2 regions of the Bacillus sp. 5RYD7K genome follow, and region 1 is predicted to be linked to the other one. Evidence: a T-box and tRNA genes for the amino acid it is inferred to sense, from the RefSeq annotation. Region 1 holds a T-box; the other holds one or more tRNA genes.
What was found. A T-box is a leader RNA that pairs with one kind of tRNA and senses whether it is charged. The one in region 1 lies ahead of tyrS (tyrosine--tRNA ligase), so its partner is inferred to be a tRNA-Tyr.

Region 1 (10,037 bases):
ACAAAGAAGTGGTTTACGTCCATCCCATCAAACACATTAAAAGAGAGCATATCCGTTATGTTCCCCGCCACGTATATCAGGAAGAAACAATTCATGAGGTTATTGATCCGGGCGATCCCGGGAAATGCGGATGTAAAAAGCATAAAAAAAGACACAAAAAGTAATCGGTTCGATTTCTTGCCTTATCTCAGGTTAAACACGCAAGTTTCAGCAGGCCTCCGTACCTTTTGGCTCCTCTTTTTCAGAGGGGTCTTTTTTATGCTTATCTTCAAGCAAATACGTTGAGAGAGAGCGATCTGCCTGATATCCTTGTCATATACAAACTACACAGGAGGCATGATGATGAGCAAAAAAATCGCAGTTCTGATAACAGACCAATTCGAGGATATTGAATATACAAGCCCGGCAGAAGCATTTAAAGAAGCAGGCCACAGCGTGGTGACAATAGATTTGGAAGCAGGGAAAGAAGTGACGGGCAAGCACGGTGAGAAAGTTAAGATCGATCAAGCGATTTCAGACGCAGACGCCAAGGAATTCGATGCGTTATTAATCCCTGGAGGCTTTTCACCGGATCTGCTTCGCGGAGATGATCGCCCGGGTGAATTTACTAAAGCATTCGTGGAAAATCAGAAACCCGTTTTTGCGATCTGCCACGGCCCGCAGCTGCTGATTGATACCGACCTTCTGAAAGGGAAAGATATCACGGGATACCGCAGCATCCGCAAAGACTTAATCAATGCCGGCGCCAATTATAAAGATGAAGAAGTCGTTGTCAGCCATAACATCGTAACAAGCAGAACACCTGACGATTTGGAAGCCTTTAATCGCGAATCATTGAATCTGCTGAAATAAGCGAATAAAAATGCACAGACCCGTTTCAGTCTGTGCATTTTTTTATGGATTTATAAAGAAACACCAATAGTTAGACCTATTCTCTTCCTCATCCATAATAAGTAAAATAAAGAGTGGGTTTTTCAACACCCGATGGGAGGTTCGCTTATGTGGATAATCATTTTTCTGCTTATCATTTTAATCGGTTTTACCGGAAATATCGTCTCGCTTTTAAGAGCGCAACGGCGTGCATCTCAAAGAATGATTGAGCTTTTAGAAGAGAAAAGCCGAAAATAACCTTTCAGTGCTGTTTCATCCGTAATAATAATAAAAATTTCGGCAGATTTCCTGAAAGATGATTTGATGCCCTGTCTCGTTCGGATGAAGGCCTTCTGACATGCACATTTTACGGAAAGCGGGATTATACGGGTCGATGAGATCTGTATCAAATAGGTCGGCATACGGTACAGAAAGCAGGGTACAGGCTTCTTTCTGGGCTTTCACATAGTCAGCCAGCTTCAAACCCAGTTTATTTTTATCAGTATCACGGCGGACGATTTTTCCGTTTGACATTTTCGCTTGTTTCGTCGGGGTCACTGCAATGATGCTCGCGCCTTTATTTCTGCTGCGGAGCTGCTGAATGACTTGGCAGAAACCTCCGTAAAATGAAGTGATATCTTTTTCATCTGTGCCGATGGGGATGTGGCCGCACCAATCATCATCTGTTCCCTGCACAATAATGACATCTTGTCCCGACGTTTTAAGTGATTGCTGATAAATGTTATCGTTTCCGTTGTTGCTCATATTGACGCCGCTGACAGACAGATTGGTGATTTCGGCGTTTGTCCGGTCTTTCAGAATGTCACCAAAGCTGTATTTCGCACGCAGCCCCCGGGCGACGCTGTCACCTAAGATCGCGATTTTCGAAGCCTTCCGCAGCCTGCTTATGCTGATGAAGTCAACGCTGATATGCCCGCTGTCCGTGATATGCAAAAGCTTGCTGCTGATATCCTGCGAATAGATTGTTTTTCCTTCAGGGTCTTGATACATTTCCTCATTCAGCTTCATTCGGCGTCATCCCTTCCTGTTTTATCCTTCGGCATGTTGTTCAAAAATCAAAAACGGACACGAACAAACAGCGTCATGTTGTCAGTTCAGTGTCCGCAGGTAATACTGGAGTTTTTATCCAGTCCCTTTATTGCCATTATAGCAGATCATCTATCATCGTTTCTACAGTCAGCATTTAAAACAGCGTTTGCGGGAAGAGCGGCGTTTCTTTTGGGACCGTCTTGTGCGATGTGTCCGTTTTTTGCTGCGTGAGCGGTGTGTCCGGTGTGTCCGTTTTTTGCTGCGTGAGCGGTGTGTCCGGTGCGTCCGTTTTTTACTGCGTGAACGGTGTGTCCGGTGCGTCCGGTGCGTCCGTTTTTGGCTGCGTGAACGGTGTGTCCGGTGCGTCCGTTTTTTGCTGCGTGAACGATGTGTCCGGCGTGTCCGTTTTTGGCTGCGTGAACGGCGCTTACATTTTCCGGAAACCGGTTCTTGGTGCAAATACTCTCCTAAACCTTCTCGATGAGCAACGGCGACTCCATGTTCAATCTCTTTAACAGAAATAGCGTTCAATCGTATTCACCTCCCTTTTTCTTTACACCATAACGTATGAAATGAACGTCTCTCTTGTATAAGCTTCTCTCTCAATCCGTGATAGAAATAGTCATTTACATAACAAAAAGACCCGTATAAACGGGCCTTTCTGGTTAAAACGCAAAATACAAGAACTGATTTATTTCTTCCTTTCACTCTCCGGCTCGGCATGAATCATCACCTGTGCTTGTTTAAATTCATCCGTAATATCCCTTTCAATGCGGTCACACAAGTCATGCACATCTTTAATCGTCACGTGAGACGCCACGACCATGTGAAAATCAATATACTCCTGCGGGCCGGACCGCCTTGTGCGAAAATCGTGAATTTCAATAAATTCGTGATGGAATGTTTCGATAATCTTTAAAATTGTTTTTTCTTCCTCTGCTGACAAACGGGTGTCAATTAGCGGCGGAAATGCTTCTTTCATTAACTTAAACGCTTCATATATGATATACACCGCCAGCACCATACCTATGATCGGATCAAGTATGTACCACTTCGTTAATGTAACGACCAAAAGGCTTGCCGCTACGCCTAATGAGGTGTACACGTCAGTCAGTAAGTGCAGGGCATTTGATTTCATTGCCACGGAATTAACCTTTACAGCTTCTCTTTTTACTAATTTCGAGACGATCAAATTAATGAGAGCTCCCGCAAGCATCACAACGATTCCCAATACCGGCAGATGAACAGGCTCCGGGTTTACCAGTTTTTGAACGCATTCATATATCATCCAAATCCCCGCCGCAAAAATCAGCATTGTTTCGATCGTTCCGGACAGATTCTCGACCTTTCCATGGCCGTACGGATGCCCTGTATCAGCCGGCTTTTTTGAAATCCTGACGGAAATAAAAGCGATGAAGGCGGCGATCAGATCTAAAAAAGAATGAATGGCTTCGGAAAGTATTGCGACAGACCCGGTTACCATGCCTACCGCTATTTTGAGCATGACGACCAGAGAATTGCTTATCACTGATAAAAAAGCGATTTTAGAGGTGTTTTCCACCATGATCCTCCTCATTTTGACTTCTTGAATTTATCGTACCAAACGGCATCCGTGTGGGTCTACGGCAACGTTTTTCACAAGAGCCATACAAGTAACTCGCCCCAAAATAAGTTGGAAAGCGGAAACACAGCCGAATTGTTCTTTCAGCACTCAAGTCCCATTGACAACATACAACCGCTTACATTATAGTAGTTTCATGAATAACCACTATGGAGGATGTTTATGGAGGATGTTCTGAAAGAACTGCAGAAATTCGGATTTTCTCAATACGAATGCAAAGCATATATCGGCTTATTGAAACACTCGCCTGTTACCGGGTATGAAATCAGTAAAAGGTCAGGCGTCCCCCGCTCAATGATCTATGAAGTATTGGGGAAATTAGTTGATAAAGGCGCTGTCCATATTGTGCCGTCTGATCCGGTTACATATGCCCCGCTGGCCGGAAAGGAATTAATCGACCGGCTGCGGCATGACTTCGAGAGCTCCTTCGGCTATCTTGAAGAGAAATTATTGGCGCTTGAAAGCGAGCAGGAGATGAATGTCATCCGCCGCATCAGCACAAATGATCATGTCATCAATGAATTGAAGGATATGATTGAAAAAGCCGAGGAAGAGTTGTGGCTGTCTGTCTGGGAACAGCAGATTCCCTTTATTCAAGAGGCCGTTAACAAACGCGCCGCCGAAAAATTGCCCGTCTTTTCGATTGTGTTCGGCCCTCCGGAAGTAAAGCTCGGAAATACGACACATCATAATATGTCTCCTGAAGTGGCGGAAAAACGCATGGGCGGAAGATTAACGATAGCAGCACGGGATAATAAAGAAGTCTTAATCGCCAATTTTTCCCCGCAGACGAATGCCTGGGCCATTAAAACAGAAGATCCCGCTCTCGTTCTCGTGGCCATGGAATATATGAGGCATGACCTGATGTTTGCGGAGCTTGTGAAAGAAGTCGGAGCTGAAAAAGTTGAAGGTCTGATGAAACAAAACCATTCTTTATTTCATGTCGTCACCGGAAATCGGTTCATTTAAATGTGAACCGTATTTTCTTTGATTTTTTAATTAGTCGTTATCATTATAATCTCTAAGGAAGGAGTATAAAAATGATTAACACAGAAGTGCAAAAAACAGCCGTTTCCCGGGAAATGAACGATACGTTTTTACAGGGGGTGCGGGATTGTGTGCCTACACTGCTGGGCTATATGAGTGTCGGTTTTGCTTTTGGCATTGTTGGCGTTGCTTCACACCTCAGTATTCTTGAAATTTGTTTGTTATCCTTGCTGGTCTATGCCGGCGCCGCCCAATTTATTATTTGCTCACTCCTTGTTTCCGGGAGTCCGATTTCTGCCATTATTTTAACGACGTTCATCGTCAATCTGCGGCACCTGCTCCTGAGCCTGACCATCGCGCCTTATTTCACAAAATACTCTTTGGTGAAAAATATCGGCTTCGGTGCTTTGCTTACTGACGAATCTTTCGGAGTAGCGGTGAACAAGGCGGTTCAGAACGGCAGGCTGTACGATAAGTGGATGAACGGCCTCAATATAACCGCCTATGCGTGCTGGGTTATTTCTTGTGTGATGGGCGGGCTTCTCGGACAATGGATATCTGATCCTTACGCTCTCGGTCTGGACTTTGCTTTGCCCGCTATGTTTGCGGCGCTTTTGGTGCTGCAATTGCAGTCGTCCGCGTCGGAAAAGCTGAAACACAGCCTCTCCCTTATTGTCTATATGATCATTTTTATGATCTTGTTATCGTATTTCGTCCCGTCACACATCGCGGTCATCGTCTCAACCGTAATTGTGGCAACAATCGGGGTGGTGACGGACAAATGAGCATCAGCACGCAAATGATCTGGATTATACTCGGCTGCATGATTGTTACGCTTGTGCCGCGCATTGTTCCGTTTATATTTGTCCGGAACATTCAGATGCCGGAATTGGCTTTAAAATGGCTCTCCTTTATTCCGCTTTGCATTTTGACCGCCTTGGTAACGGAAAGCATGATCGTAAAAACAAACAGCACTTTGACCTTTGATTGGAAAGCAATGATCGTCCTCATCCCGACATTGCTTTGCGCGATGCGGACGAAAAGCTTATCCATCACGGTCATTACAGGCGTCGTGCTGATGGCCGCCGTCAGACTGATATGGTGACAAACAAAAGCCTCCATTCCCAAGGGATGGAGGCTTTTGTTTTATGAGGTCGAATTTTCTTCTTCCGCCTCAGTTTCTTCGGCTTTGACTTCGGCGTTCATGCTTTGCTGCTGTTCCCAATGATCCCGCTGCAATCTTTCTTTCGCAATGGTAAACATGAAATTCACGGCGCAGCGCCCCTTCCCTGTTTTTCTTATACTACGTACTGTACTCATTTCCCGGTGCAGTATTCGTAAAACATAAAAAAGCAGCCTGCCGCATTGAGCGGCCGGACTGCTCTTTATTTTCAGTATGTGATCAAGAAGTATTTTTTCTTTCCGCGGCGCAGTACGGTAAATTGATCTTCGATGCGGTCTTCCGCCGTCAGCAGATGACCGATCTCCGTCTGGCGCTCTCCGTTAATGTAAACAGCCCCGTTTTGAATGTCTTCGCGGGCCTGCCGTTTTGAAGGCGACAACTTAGATTCCACAAGCACGTCTACTAAAGACAGTTTTTCAGAGCGGTCTTTTTCAAGTGAAGGCACGTCTTTAAAACCTACCTTGACGTCTTGAGCGGAAAGCTCTTTAATATTGCCGCTGAACAGCGCCTGAGAAATATGAACGGCCTGCTCAAACGCTTCACGGCCGTGTACAAGTACAGTCACTTCTTCAGCAAGGCGTTTCTGCGCTTCCCTTTTCTCTGGAGCCGTCTCGGCTTTTTCAGCATAAGTTTCAATTTCCTCTTTTGATAAGAAAGTAAAGTATTTTAAATATTTGACGACATCACGGTCATCTGTATTGATCCAGAATTGGTAGAATTCATACGGCGATGTTTTTTCTTTATCAAGCCAAATCGCGCCGCCTTCTGTTTTGCCGAATTTCGTGCCGTCAGCTTTTGTGACGAGCGGAATGGTAAGACCGAACGCTTTCGCCCCTTCTTCCTCCGATTTTCTGATCAGTTCAAGACCTGCCGTGATGTTGCCCCACTGGTCACTGCCTCCGATTTGGAGTTTGCAGTTCTTTTCTCTGTACAGATTCAGAAAATCGTAGGATTGCAGGATCATGTAGCTGAATTCCGTGTAAGAAATTCCGGTTTCAATTCTCGAGCTTACAGTATCTTTCGCAAGCATGTAGTTGATTCCGAAGTTCTTTCCGACGTCGCGGAGAAAATCAATGATGCTCATTTTTCCGATCCAGTCAAAGTTGTTCACTATGACGGCTGGGTTTTCTCCTGCATCGAAATCTAAAAATCGGGAAAGCTGATTTTTAATTTTTTGCGACCATTCGACAACGATATCCTGAGTATTTAACGTACGCTCCGCTTTTTTACCGCTCGGATCGCCGATCAGCCCCGTCGCTCCGCCTACAAGCGCAATCGGATGGTGGCCTGCAAGCTGGAAACGGCGCAGTGTCAATATCGGCAGAAGGTGACCGATGTGCAGGCTGTCCGCCGTCGGGTCGAACCCTGAGTATAAACGGATTTTTTCTTCGTTCAGCTGTTTATTCAGTCCTTCTTCATCCGTCATTTGCTGGATTAAGCCGCGGAATGATAAATCTTCTAATAAATTAGTCATTTTGTCTGCTCCTTTGTTTATGGAAATAAAAAACGCCCCTTCGTTTAAAACGAAGGGACGATATAATCGCGGTACCACCCTACTAATAAAAGCATAAAAAAGCTTTTATCACTCTTTTTGATAACGGACCGTGTCCGTTCTTCCACTACTGAAAGCCTTGGAAGGGCTTTGTTCGCAAAAGCGGTTCATGAGTGTATTCGGCATATCCTATGTGCTGATTTTCACCGGCCATCAGCTCTCTGGAACAATCAGATATCCTACTTGTCTCAATCAAAACCTTTTCGTATGAAGCTTACTCATTTTTAACATAAATAAGATGTGATGTCAACGCCGTCTCTTTAATCTTCCATTGTGGACAGATCGCCTGCCGGCAGGTTGAGCTCCCACGCCTTCAGCACACGTCTCATGATTTTTCCGCTCCGTGTTTTTGGAAGTTTATCTTTGAATTCAATTTCCCGCGGTGCGGCATGGGCGGCCAGCCCTTGTTTTACAAAAAGGCGAATGTCCTCCTTCAGCTGATCGGATGGCTCATGCCCTTCTCTAAGCGCGATAAATGCTTTAATAATTTCTCCCCGGACAGGGTCCGGCTTTCCGATAACACCGGCTTCGGCAATCGCCGGATGTTCCACAAGTTTGCTTTCGACTTCAAACGGGCCGACGCGCTCGCCGGATGTCATGATGACATCATCGACTCTGCCTTGGAACCAAAAATAACCGTCTTCATCCATATAAGCTGAATCTCCGGAAACATACCAGCCGCCCGGCATGAAATAAGATTCATATTTTTCTTTGTTATTCCAAATGGAATCCATCATGGACGGCCAGCCCTTTTTAATGGCGAGGTTCCCCATTCGGTACGGCGGAAGCTCATTCCCTTGGTTGTCAACGATCGCCGCTTCCACTCCCGGAATCGGTTTCCCCATTGAACCCGGCTTGATCTCCATGCACGGATAATTGCAGATAAGCTGCCCGCCTGTTTCCGTCATCCACCACGTATCGTGGATGCGCTTGCCGAATACTTTATGTCCCCACTTAATGACCTCCGGGTTTAAAGGTTCTCCGACACTCAGGACGTGACGAAGTGAAGTAAGATCAAATTTGGACGCCATTTCATCTCCGGCGCCCATAAGCATTCTGAAAGCCGTCGGAGCGCTGTACCAGACGCTGACACCGAGCTTTTCAATCGTGCCGTACCAGTTTTCCGGACTGAATCTGCCGCCGACGATCACATTCGCCGCTCCGTTCAGCCACGGCGCAAAAATCCCGTACACCGTCCCGGTCACCCAGCCCGGGTCCGCCGTGCACCAATATATATCGTCCTCTTTAAGATCAAGCACCCACTTGCCGGTCTGGTATTGCTGAATCATGGCTTCATGAACGTGAAGCACGCCTTTAGGCGTTCCTGTTGATCCTGATGTATAGTGAAGCAGGTAGCCGTCTCTTCTGTCCATCCATTCAATATCAAGTCTCGTGCTTTCTCCTTCAGCCGCTTTATCATAATGAATGATTTTATCTCCGGCTTCTTTGCTGCCGCCGACAATGAAGATATGCTCCAGGTCGGGCAGGCTGTCCGCCGGAATCCGTTCAGCCAGTTCAGGTGTTGTTACGACAACCTTGGCCTGGCTGTTCAACAGGCGGTCTTTCACGGCGCCTTCCATAAACGCTTCAAATAAAGGACCGGCAATCGCACCGATTTTAATTGCGCCGAGCATGATAAAATAAAGCTCCGGCGAACGCGGCATGAAAATGAAAACGCGGTCCCCTTTTTCTACGTTTCCATATCGTCTCAGCACATTTCCCGCCCGGTTCGATTCCTCCATCATTTCTTTAAACGTGTATTTTTCTTCCCGGTTTGCGTCCTTGTAATACAGCGCTACTTTGTTTTTGCGAAATGATTCGGCATGACGGTCAATCGCTTCGTACGCGGCATTCAGCTTTCCGGTCTGATGCCAGGAAAACTCCGTCTCGACTTCTTTCCAATCGAAGCTGCGGTATGTTTCCTCATAATTTTGCAGATGATAATTCCCCTTTTCCGCTGGCAACGTTTTCAAATTCATGCAACATCCCCCTTTGCTTATCTATAGACTAATTATAGTAGATGTTCACAGTTTTCTCAATTTTTAAAATATAAATTGCCGTACTATTGAAAACGCTTTATATTTTGTTATGCTTAAAGGAGATGTGTTTTTATTAAGAACCGACAGGCGGTGAATCAGTGAAACATCATAAAACGTACCATTCTTCATCTATTCAGACAGCAGCCGGCCCTCTTTTGGTAGAAGGGCCCGTTCCTCCAGAGGACTTAGCACAGTATGAGTTTCATGAAGGCCTGACAGCCTTTCGCCTTCCTCATGAACAGCACAAAGCGTTAGTCGAAATAGCCGGGCTTCCCGAAGGGCGGATCATCATCGCCAGGGACGGAGAGACGATTATCGGCTATGTGACGTATTTATATCCTGATCCGCTTGAACGGTGGTCTGACGGAAATATGGAAGATCTCCTTGAACTCGGGGCGATCGAGGTCGCTCCCGGCTACAGAGGCTGTTCTGTCGGAAAAACTTTGCTGACTGTCAGCATGATGGATGAACAGATGGAACGGTACATCATCATGACGACAGAATATTACTGGCATTGGGATTTAAAAGGGATGAAAAAAGACGTGTGGGAGTACAGAAAGATCATGGAAAAGATGATGAATGCCGGAGGTCTTGTCTGGTTTGCAACGGATGAACCGGAAATCAGCTCTCATCCGGCCAATTGTCTGATGGCCCGCATCGGCAGGCACGTCAGTCAGGAGTCAATTGAACAGTTCGACAGACTTCGTTTTTATCAGCGATTTATGTATTGACTGA
Region 2 (10,037 bases), 1.3 Mb from region 1:
TTTCTTTTTCCACTTCAGAAATAACGGCCTTCACCTTAGCGTTTTCTTCCACCTTATATTTATCCGTCACTTTCACATTTACTAAAAGCTGCGGGAATTTTTTCATTTCAGCCGCAAGCTCTGAAAGGGTTTTGCCGGACGCCTTCAGCGTATTCACAAGCATGATCGCGGACAAAAGACCGTCACCGGTAGTGTTGTAATCAAGGAAAATAAGGTGCCCTGACTGCTCGCCGCCGACATTGTAGCCGTCTTTTTTCATCGCTTCTACGACATAGCGGTCTCCGACTGCCGTTTGAACGCTTTTGATTTCTTCTTTTTCAAGCGCTTTGTAGAAACCGAGATTGCTCATCACGGTTGATACGACGGTATCATCTTTGAGACGGCCCTCTGATTTCAAATACTTCGCGCATATGTACATGATCTGATCGCCGTCGACAATGTTTCCTTTTTCATCAACGGCAATGAGGCGGTCACCGTCGCCGTCAAATGCAAGGCCGATGTCGGCGTTTTTTTCTTTGACGAAAGCACTCAGCGCTTCCGGATGTGTAGAACCGACGCCGTCATTGATATTTAATCCGTTCGGAGACGTTCCCATTGTAGACACGTCAGCATCAAGATCGGCAAAAAGGTGAGTCGCAATGGAAGATGTCGCACCATGGGCGCAGTCAAGCGCTACATGAATACCCGTGAAATCTTCGTCGGCCGTCTGCTTTAAAAATTGCAGATATTTTTGAACACCTTCGAAATAATCGTTCACAAGCCCGAGATCCGCGCCTGTCGGTCTCGGCAGCTTATCTTCCGGTTCATCCATGAGACGTTCAATCTCGGCCTCCTGCTCATCAGAAAGCTTAAAGCCGTCTCCTCCGAAAAATTTAATTCCGTTATCCTGTACGGGATTGTGAGAAGCGGAAATCATGACGCCCGCCTCAGCATCCATGGCTTTCGTTAAATAGGATACCCCCGGTGTAGAAATGACGCCGAGGCGCATCACTTCAGCTCCGATCGATAAAAGTCCGGCGACAAGGGCTCCCTCCAGCATATGTCCGGAGATGCGTGTATCACGGCCGATCAGCACTTTCGGGCGCTGTTTATCTTTGGTCAGGACATAACCGCCAAAACGCCCCACTTTAAAGGCCAGCTCTGGCGTAAGCTCGCTGTTGGCAACACCTCTTACACCATCTGTTCCAAAATACTTGCCCATTTTGTATCGCTCCTTTTTCATTCTGTTGAAGATGAATCAGCGCTTGATCCGCCTTCATCCTGGTCTTGATTTTGATCCTGGTTTTGACTTTTATTCTGATCGCTGTCAGTGTCGTCTTCCCGGTTCTTGTTCTTGTCTTTGTCTGCGTCTCCGCTTGTGCCGTCATTATTGCCGGAATCGGCGGAGCCGCCGTTATTTTTATTTGAACTTGTGTTTTTCTTAGAAGTCAGCTTGATTTTAGCCGTGTCTTTGGACAGGGACCATGTGATGTTTTGCGGTCCGTTTACTGCAAGCTTTACAGAATGCACTCCGTCCTCTAAGTCTGAGACATTGGCGTACAGTTCAATGTCCGACTTTTTCAGCGCCTTAATGTTGGCCGGAGAGCCTTTGGCCGTAATATTTATCGCCCGCGATTCTGGGTCGAGAAACTCAATCTGCTGCGAGCCTCCCAATCCGACCGTCTTGATTGCAACATTGTCAAAATCCTTTTTGTCTTCACTGTCCACCTTAACATGAAGCGTAATTTTCCCCGGTGACACCTTTGTCACACCCTTAGGAAGCGGGATGTCGGCATCTATATCCGTATCTTTATCAATTTTGCCTAAATCAAGAGATACGCCGTCGATAAACTCAAGTGAATCCAGTACGTCCTGCGGGCCGTAAACCGTCACCTCACTCGGATTCGAGTCAATGCTTGCAATGCTCACCCCGTCAGGAAGACTTCCCTTCCTTTCGATTTTGAAAGGGAGCTTTTTGCTCGGACTGGCCACGGGAACCGTCACTTTGATGACTGACGGTTCAACATCAACAGGAAGTGCGTTGCCGTCTTTGTCATAGACGGTCACCTTCACTTCCTTATCAATGGTTTCATTTGCATTTTCAAGGTTCACGGATGCTTTGACAAGCGAAATGTTGTCAATCACATTTTTCGAACCCGTAATCTGTACGTTTTTCGGGCTGATGATCGGCTGCTGGGGCGTATACCCCTTTTTCATTTTGCTTTTATTGTAGTATTCAACTTCAACCGGAAAACTCTCAGCCGTTTTTTCCTGAATCGTAACCGTCGTGACTGACGGGTTAATGGATATCGTCAGTCCGTCCGATACATTTTTCGCCTTCAATTCGACCTTATGAGTCCCGGTCTTCAGCTTGTTCATATCGGCGTATATCTCAAAATTCTTCGTCTGTCTCGCCTTTTTCACCGCGCTTGTCGATCCTTTAATCGTGACATTTACGGTCTGAGGCACGCCGGTGACCACGTAATTCGCTTCATCATAATATGCTTTTACAGGAATATCAGTAAGCGTAGCCTCGTCAGTCGTTGATGTCGGAAAAAAGGATTCCCCCGGCTTTTTCGGAGTCGGCGCCTGGTTGTTGTTAACCGCAACATAAAGCAGGAGCGCAAAGAGCAATGCAATGATCTTTACAGCCCAGCGGTTGTTTAAGAATTTATCCATTTTTCTTGCCCCTCCAGTACCAGCGGTTAGAAGAAGTATCTCTGGCGTTTTTCTTAAACTCAGCTTCAAGCATTTCTTTCAGTGCTTCTTCCGTCAATTCTCTGTGAAGGTCTCCGTTTTTGGCCACGCTGATGGCGCCCGTCTCTTCAGATACGATAATGGTTAAGCTGTCCGTCACTTCACTGATGCCGACAGCCGCTCTGTGCCGCGTCCCCAGCTCCTTTGAAATAAACGGGCTTTCAGAAAGCGGCAGATAACAGGCAGCCGCCGCGATCTCGTTATTTTTCATAATGACCGCTCCATCGTGCAGCGGCGTATTCGGAATGAAGATATTAATCAAAAGCTCCGAGCTGACCTGCGCATTAAGCAGGATGCCCGTCTCAATATAATCGCCCATTCCCGTGTCGCGCTCAATGGCGATGAGGGCGCCGATGCGGCGTTTCGCCATGTAGCTGATTGATTTTGTAATCGCTTCAATTGTCTTATGCTGCGCTTCCTCCACGGGGGTGCCGCTCCTTGAAAAGAACCGGCCCCGTCCGAGCTGTTCAAGCGCCCGTCTCAGCTCAGGCTGGAATATAATAATGATCGCTAAAAATCCCCATGTTATCGCTTGGTCCATCAGCCACTGAAGCGTACTGAGTCCCAAATATGAACTGGCCATCCGGACCAACACGATGACGACGATTCCTTTTAAAAGCTGAACCGCTTTCGTTCCGCGTATGACCATGATTAATTTATATATCACATACCAAACAAGGAGAATATCAACGGCATTGCCGAGGTATTGCAAAAATGGGATGTCCTCAAAAGCCATTTCCTCGTCCTCCAAGAATTCAGTCATTTCGTTTTTTTGTTATGAATTGTGCTGCATGAGCAATATGTACATCATATAGCGTGCTCATTATACCACATTTTGATTTATCAAGTGAAATCAGCCAGCGCGGTGCTGCGTAAAAAAAGAGTAAAGCGATTATACGCTTTACTCATCTTTAATCGGAGTCTAAAGCACTCACGACGCCCTGACCCGCTGTTTTCAGTTCGTACCAGACCCAGTCAAACAATTCGTTAATTTCTTCAATCTGCCCGGTGACTTGTCCGGCTGAGGCCATGTATTTTTCTCCGTTAACCACGGTCACGTCGCCGTCGACTTTCCCTTTAATGACCAGCTTGCCGTTTTTTACTGTGACATCGCCCTTTACGGTCTCGCCTTCAGGGACGGTGACCGTGTGATTCTGCACGACAAGGTTCGGCTGCTTTGACACACTGAAATTGTGGTCGTTATGCCAGCTGTTAAAAAAACCGCCGCCCATTAAAATCACAAAAACCGCCGCGGCTGCAATTATCGGATGAGTTTTGATCCATCGTTTTACAGAAGCGCGTTTTTTCTCTTTTGGAAGATTCGCCATAACTTTGGCAGTAAAATCAGCAGGGGCTGTGACATGCGATGTGCTCCGGACGAGCGCTACGGATTTCTCCATTTCATGAAAATGCCGTTTGCAATTCCCGCATGACCGCAAATGTTGTTTTAATACGTCTTCATCTTCAGGAAGGATATCTCCATCAAGATGCTTATGCATAAGCTGCACGATCTGTTCAGGACAGCTCATTTCATCACCCCACTTAAAGATCCCTTAATTGTTTTCTAAGAGCCTCTCTGCCTCTGTGTATCCTTGTCTTGACGGTGCCGACAGGGATATTCAGAATCTCCCCGATTTCAATTAAAGAGAGTTCATCAATATACTTTAATACAATAACCGTTCTGTACTTGTCAGGCAGCTTTAAAATCTTTTTCTGAATTGTGTCCGAAAGCTCCAATGACAACACGGCGTCTTCAGGGAGAACCCCGTCCGCGGCGATCTGCGAATACATCGTCAGCCCCTCTGCGCCCGCCACTTCTGCGTCCAGATAATAATCAGGCTTTTTCTTGCGGATACGGTCAATGGTCAGGTTGGTCGCAATTCTGTAAAGCCACGTTGAAAACTTTCTGTTGATGTCGAAACTGTCGATATTGACATACGCTCTGATGAAAGCTTCCTGCGCAATATCTTCCGCTTCGTGGACATTGCCGAGCATGCGGTAGCAAAGCTGGTAAATCTTATCTTTATAAAGGTCAACGATTTCCGCAAACGCATTTTGATCGCCTTTTTTGACTTGCTTGATTCTTTTTTTAATCAGGTTTTCCATGTTTTATCTTACCTCTGCCCTTCACCGGTCTGTATCTATACGTTGATTGTTTTAAAAGGTTTCATTTTTTTTATTACATTTATTTTACCAAATTTCAGGCAGGGTGTAGATGGAAAATACAGAATATACTGCCTTAACAGCAGCTTAAAAATAGTATATCTGATGAACAATCAGAATTCGAGAAAAAATACCGATAAAAAAAGACACCCTTATACAAAAGGTGTCTGAGACTGGGCTAGCTGGATTCGAACCAACGCATGACGGAGTCAAAGTCCGTTGCCTTACCGCTTGGCTATAGCCCAAAAATGGTGGAGGGGGGCAGATTCGAACTGCCGAACCCTGAGGGAGCGGATTTACAGTCCGCCGCGTTTAGCCACTTCGCTACCCCTCCGTATTTTTTGGAAAACAGTGCCGGCCAGAGGACTTGAACCCCCAACCTACTGATTACAAGTCAGTTGCTCTACCAATTGAGCTAGGCCGGCAAATATGGTGGAGGATGACGGGCTCGAACCGCCGACCCTCTGCTTGTAAGGCAGATGCTCTCCCAGCTGAGCTAATCCTCCATATGACCCGTACGGGATTCGAACCCGTGTTACCGCCGTGAAAGGGCGGTGTCTTAACCGCTTGACCAACGGGCCGTTATGTCCGCGTCGAGCTGACAAAAGTTATTATATACAGGTTATACCCCTTTTGTAAAGAGAAAATTTATTTTTTTTATTTTCAAACTTTTTTACCCGTTTTTTAACTGAAAAACTCGTCCCTTCTCTCTTATTTCATTTAAGATGAAAGTATCAAAATATTGAAGGGAATGGACACAGATGATCTTAGTCAGCTCTTGTCTCGGCGGTATCGAATGCAGGTATAACGGCTCCCACGCCGCCTCGGAAAAAATCCGCAGACTCGTAGAGGAAAAGAAAGCTGTTATGGTCTGCCCCGAACTTTTGGGCGGCTTCACCACTCCCCGCGAACCGGCGGAAATCATCGGCGGCACGGGCGAAGACGTGCTGAACGGAACAGCAAGAATCGTAACGGCATCAGGTGAAGACGTTACATCTTTATATATAGACGGCGCGGAAAAAACGTTAGCATACGCAAAAGAAATAGGCGCCGCAGCGGTCATCCTTAAAGAAAACAGTCCGTCCTGCGGCAGCAGCTTCATCTATGACGGCACTTTCTCCGGGAAAAAGATAATCGGGGACGGCATCACTTCCGCTCTATTAAAACGGGCAGGCTGCCGCGTGTTATCAGAAAATGAACTGGATCAACTATAAAAAGGAGAGTAGATATCATGGTTGCAGCCCTATCCTTTTATAAACCGGAGCATGCAGACGGCCTGAACGGGTTTGTACTCAGTGAAGAAGATAAAATGTTCACAGCTCTCCCGAAGGATGTACTGCCGCAGGCTCTTGTCATCCGGGAGCGCTATCCTACAGTCATTTTAAAAGAAGACACCCCCGTCGGTTTTTTCATTTTACATACCTCAAAGGAAACCATAGCTCCATATTCGAACAGCGTGTCTGCCATTTTACTGAGCGCACTGTCCATAGATGCGCGGCAGCAAGAAAAAGGTTATGCCAAACAAGCGATGCTGCAGCTCCCCGCTTTTGCCGCAAATTATTTTCCTTGGTGTGACGAAATCGTGCTTGCAGTGAACCATCGCAATCATCGCGCAAAGAACCTGTACCAGTCTTCCGGTTTTATTGATAAAGGGCGTCGCAGGATCGGCCCCATCGGCGAACAGCACATTCTGCATCTTTTTTTGTGAAAGCGTTTGATTTTTTTCTTGAAACATATATTCAGAAGCCCATATACTTCAAGTAATAACGACTTGGGAGGGTACATTCATGACAGACCGGCTTAACATTCACAGATTGACCACAGAAACAAGAAATCCGCAGACCGCTTCAATCCATCAAGCAGACACGATGGAAATCCTCCGCATCATTAACCAAGAGGACTTCAAAGTGGCGGACGCCGTTCAGCAGGTGCTGCCTGATATTGAAATTGCCGTTCAATTTGCCCATCAGTCTTTGCGGCGAAACGGCAGGCTGATTTATGCGGGAGCGGGCACAAGCGGCAGACTTGGTGTACTTGATGCGGTTGAATGCCCGCCTACATACAGCGTAAGTCCCGGCACCGTCATCGGTCTGATGGCCGGAGGGGCAGACGCCTTTTTGCAAGCGGCTGAAGGCATAGAAGACAGCGAGGAAACCGGCGCTCTCGATCTCAAAACGATCGGCCTTACCGCTGAAGACACCGTGATTGCCATCGCTGCAAGCGGGCGCACACCGTATGCGGCCGGTGCGCTGAAATACGCAAAAACAATCGGCGCCAAAACCGTCGCGCTCACATGCAATAAGCACTCATTGATCAGCACCTTTGCCGATCACAGCATTGAAGTCGTCGTCGGCCCCGAAGTGATTACAGGGTCAACACGAATGAAAGCCGCGACGGCACATAAAATGATTCTGAACATGATTTCCACGGCCGTGATGATTAAAAGCGGCAAAGTGTACGAAAATTTAATGGTGGACGTTCATGTCAGCAACGAAAAATTGAAAGAACGGGCAATCGGCATTATCCAAAGCATTACGGGCGTTCCGTACGATAAAGCAAAAGAAACCCTTGAGGCCGCAGGCAGCCATGTCAAAACGGCAATCGTCATGCTGAAGACGAATTCGGACGCAACACACGCGAAAGCACTGCTCGAAGAATCGGAAGGCTTCATTGACAAAGCCATAGAACAGCATGTTTCAAGCGAAAAAAATCGCTGATCATTCTTTTGGCTCCGCATAATGTGCCTTTTACCAGCCCGCGCCGTTTTCATGATCGGCGCAGGCGCTTTCAGGACGCGTTTCAGGCACAGCTCCGCGGGACAAATGGTACGGAAAGAGGAGGGTCTTCATGAGCAAAGAGGCATTTTATCAGTCGCTGGCCAAAGATATTCTGGACAACTGCGGCGGTTCAACGAATATTTCGGGCTTTACCCACTGTATGACACGCCTGAGAATTACGCCTTTAGATCAGGACAAAACGGATATTGAAGCGCTGAAACGTCTTGACGGGGTAATAGGCGTCGTCGAAGCCGAAACACTGCAGATCATTCTCGGCACGGGTGTCGTCAATCATGTCGCCGACGCTTTCGCAAAACTGGTGTCACCCGGAAAAAACATTGATTTAAAAGAAGCCGCCTCACGGAAAAAAGCCGATCTTAACAGAAAAAATACAACACCCATCACACTGCTTCTGAGAAAAATATCAAGCATCTTCATTCCTCTAATTCCCGCACTCATTGCATCAGGTTTAATCACCGGCATGACGAAAGCCGTCATTCAGGCCGGCTGGCTCCCGAAAGAATCTCAAATCGCACTTATTTTAACGGTTATCGGTTCAGGCTTATTCGCTTACCTCGGCGTCCTTGTCGGTATCAATGCGGCGAAGGAATTCGGCGGAACACCCGCAATGGGCGGCCTTGCAGGCATATTGATCTTAAACCCCGAGATCGCCAATATCAGTTTATTCGGAGAGAATCTGCTCCCTGGCAGGGGAGGTTTAATCGGCGTTCTTTTCGCTGCGATTTTTATCGCTTATACTGAACGGTTTATCAGAAAGTATGTCCATCAATCCATCGACATTATCGTCACGCCTACTCTGTCTTTGCTCATCACCGGACTGGTGACATATGTCATCTTCATCCCTGCAGGCGGTTTTATTTCTGATTTGATTACATCAGGTTTATTGTCGCTGCTGAATGTCGGGGGAGTGCTGTCGGGATTTGTATTAGGAGCCGCCTTCCTGCCGCTTGTCATCACCGGCCTGCATCAAGGCTTGACTCCCGTGCATTTGGAGCTCATCCGATCCATCGGGGATGACCCGCTTCTGCCGATTCTCGCAATGGGAGGCGCAGGTCAAGTAGGCGCGGCCTTCGCCATCTTTATGAAAACAAAAAAAGCCTCATTGAAAAGAGCGATTGGAGGCGGACTTCCATCCGGTCTGCTCGGAATCGGGGAGCCGCTCATCTTCGGCGTCACACTCCCGCTCGGCCGGCCGTTTTTAACAGCGTGTTTAGGGGCGGGTATCGGAGGCGCCTTTCAAGCTCATTTTCAAGTAGCGACTTTTTCAATCGGTGTCTCCGGCCTTCCGCTCTCTTTTCTCGTACAGCCGGCTCAAATCGTTTTGTATATCATCGGTCTCTTCATCTCTTATGCGGCGGGCTTTGTCTTCACCTATGCTTTCGGATTTAAGGATGACATGGCTGCTGAATTTGAATAAGCCGGGAGGGAACAGAATATGAAAACACTGGTAGCCGCCGTACTCACCATGGTCATCAGCCTCTCTTTTCTGCCGCAGCACAAAGCCGGAGCCCAATCTAAATTATACGACACAGCAAAACTCAGAAAGGTTGATCAAATGATTGAAAAAGACATCGCAGCAGGATTCCCGGGAGCCGTCCTCGTCGTCGTAAAGGACGGACGGGTGATCAAAAAGAAAGCATACGGCTACAGCAAAAAATATGACGGGAACAGCCTTTTATCCCGTCCGAAAAAAATGAAAACGTCAACCATGTTTGATTTAGCTTCCAATACAAAAATGTTTGCGGCGAATTTTGCATTACAGCGCCTCGTCAGCCAGGGAAAGCTGGATGTGTATCAAAAAATCTCGGCTTACCTTCCCGATTTCAAAGACAGGAAAAGCGATCCGATACAAGGAAAAGACCGCATACGCGTCATTGATGTGCTGCAGCATCAATCCGGTCTGCCGGCAAGCTTTTATTTTTATAAGCCGGACACCGCAGGCCCTTTTTATTCACAAGAACGGGACAAAACGATTCGTTTTCTCACCCGGATCCCGCTTGAATACAAACCGGGAACAAAACACGTATACAGCGATATCGGTTACATGCTGCTCGGCTGCATCATTGAAAACATAACCGGAAAAACCCTTGATGCCTATGCGGAACAAGAACTGTACAGACCGCTGAAACTGACGCACACACTGTTTAACCCGCTGCAAAAAGGCTTCAAAGAAAAAACATTCGCAGCTACTGAACGTTTAGGCAACACACGTGACGGGGTTATCCAGTTTCCTCATATCAGGACGTATACGCTGCAAGGGGAGGTTCATGACGAAAAAGCATTTTACTCAATGGGAGGGGTGTCCGGCCATGCAGGACTGTTTTCAAGCGCTGATGACAT

Region 2: it encodes a tRNA-Tyr, which carries the amino acid that the T-box ahead of tyrS (tyrosine--tRNA ligase) is inferred to sense. The anticodon was not compared.

The regions. Positions count from the first base shown of each region.
Region 1 is NZ_CP191200.1:1,942,382-1,952,418, reverse strand. Features, by position in the region: gene ACQE26_RS09840 (hypothetical protein) at 1-164, shown strand, start outside; gene yraA (cysteine protease YraA) at 343-852, shown strand; gene ACQE26_RS09830 (hypothetical protein) at 1,000-1,128, shown strand; gene ACQE26_RS09825 (SGNH/GDSL hydrolase family protein) at 1,144-1,899, opposite strand; gene ACQE26_RS09820 (CotG/ExsB N-terminal domain-containing protein) at 2,068-2,451, opposite strand; gene ACQE26_RS09815 (cation diffusion facilitator family transporter) at 2,612-3,484, opposite strand; gene ACQE26_RS09810 (TrmB family transcriptional regulator) at 3,704-4,510, shown strand; gene ACQE26_RS09805 (AzlC family ABC transporter permease) at 4,582-5,313, shown strand; gene ACQE26_RS09800 (AzlD domain-containing protein) at 5,310-5,633, shown strand; gene sr7p (small protein SR7P) at 5,675-5,800, opposite strand; gene tyrS (tyrosine--tRNA ligase) at 5,920-7,185, opposite strand; T-box leader at 7,236-7,468, opposite strand; gene acsA (acetate--CoA ligase) at 7,524-9,242, opposite strand; gene ACQE26_RS09780 (GNAT family N-acetyltransferase) at 9,401-10,033, shown strand.
Region 2 is NZ_CP191200.1:646,472-656,508, forward strand. Features, by position in the region: gene glmM (phosphoglucosamine mutase) at 1-1,201, opposite strand, end outside; gene cdaR (CdaA regulatory protein CdaR) at 1,219-2,658, opposite strand; gene cdaA (diadenylate cyclase CdaA) at 2,651-3,472, opposite strand; gene rsiW (anti-sigma-W factor RsiW) at 3,648-4,265, opposite strand; gene sigW (RNA polymerase sigma factor SigW) at 4,279-4,842, opposite strand; tRNA gene ACQE26_RS03165 (tRNA-Gln) at 5,073-5,144, opposite strand; tRNA gene ACQE26_RS03170 (tRNA-Tyr) at 5,149-5,233, opposite strand; tRNA gene ACQE26_RS03175 (tRNA-Thr) at 5,252-5,324, opposite strand; tRNA gene ACQE26_RS03180 (tRNA-Val) at 5,330-5,405, opposite strand; tRNA gene ACQE26_RS03185 (tRNA-Glu) at 5,409-5,480, opposite strand; gene ACQE26_RS03190 (2-thiouracil desulfurase family protein) at 5,661-6,113, shown strand; gene ACQE26_RS03195 (GNAT family N-acetyltransferase) at 6,131-6,607, shown strand; gene murQ (N-acetylmuramic acid 6-phosphate etherase) at 6,687-7,616, shown strand; gene ACQE26_RS03205 (PTS transporter subunit EIIC) at 7,747-9,114, shown strand; gene pbp4b (penicillin binding protein PBP4B) at 9,133-10,037, shown strand, end outside.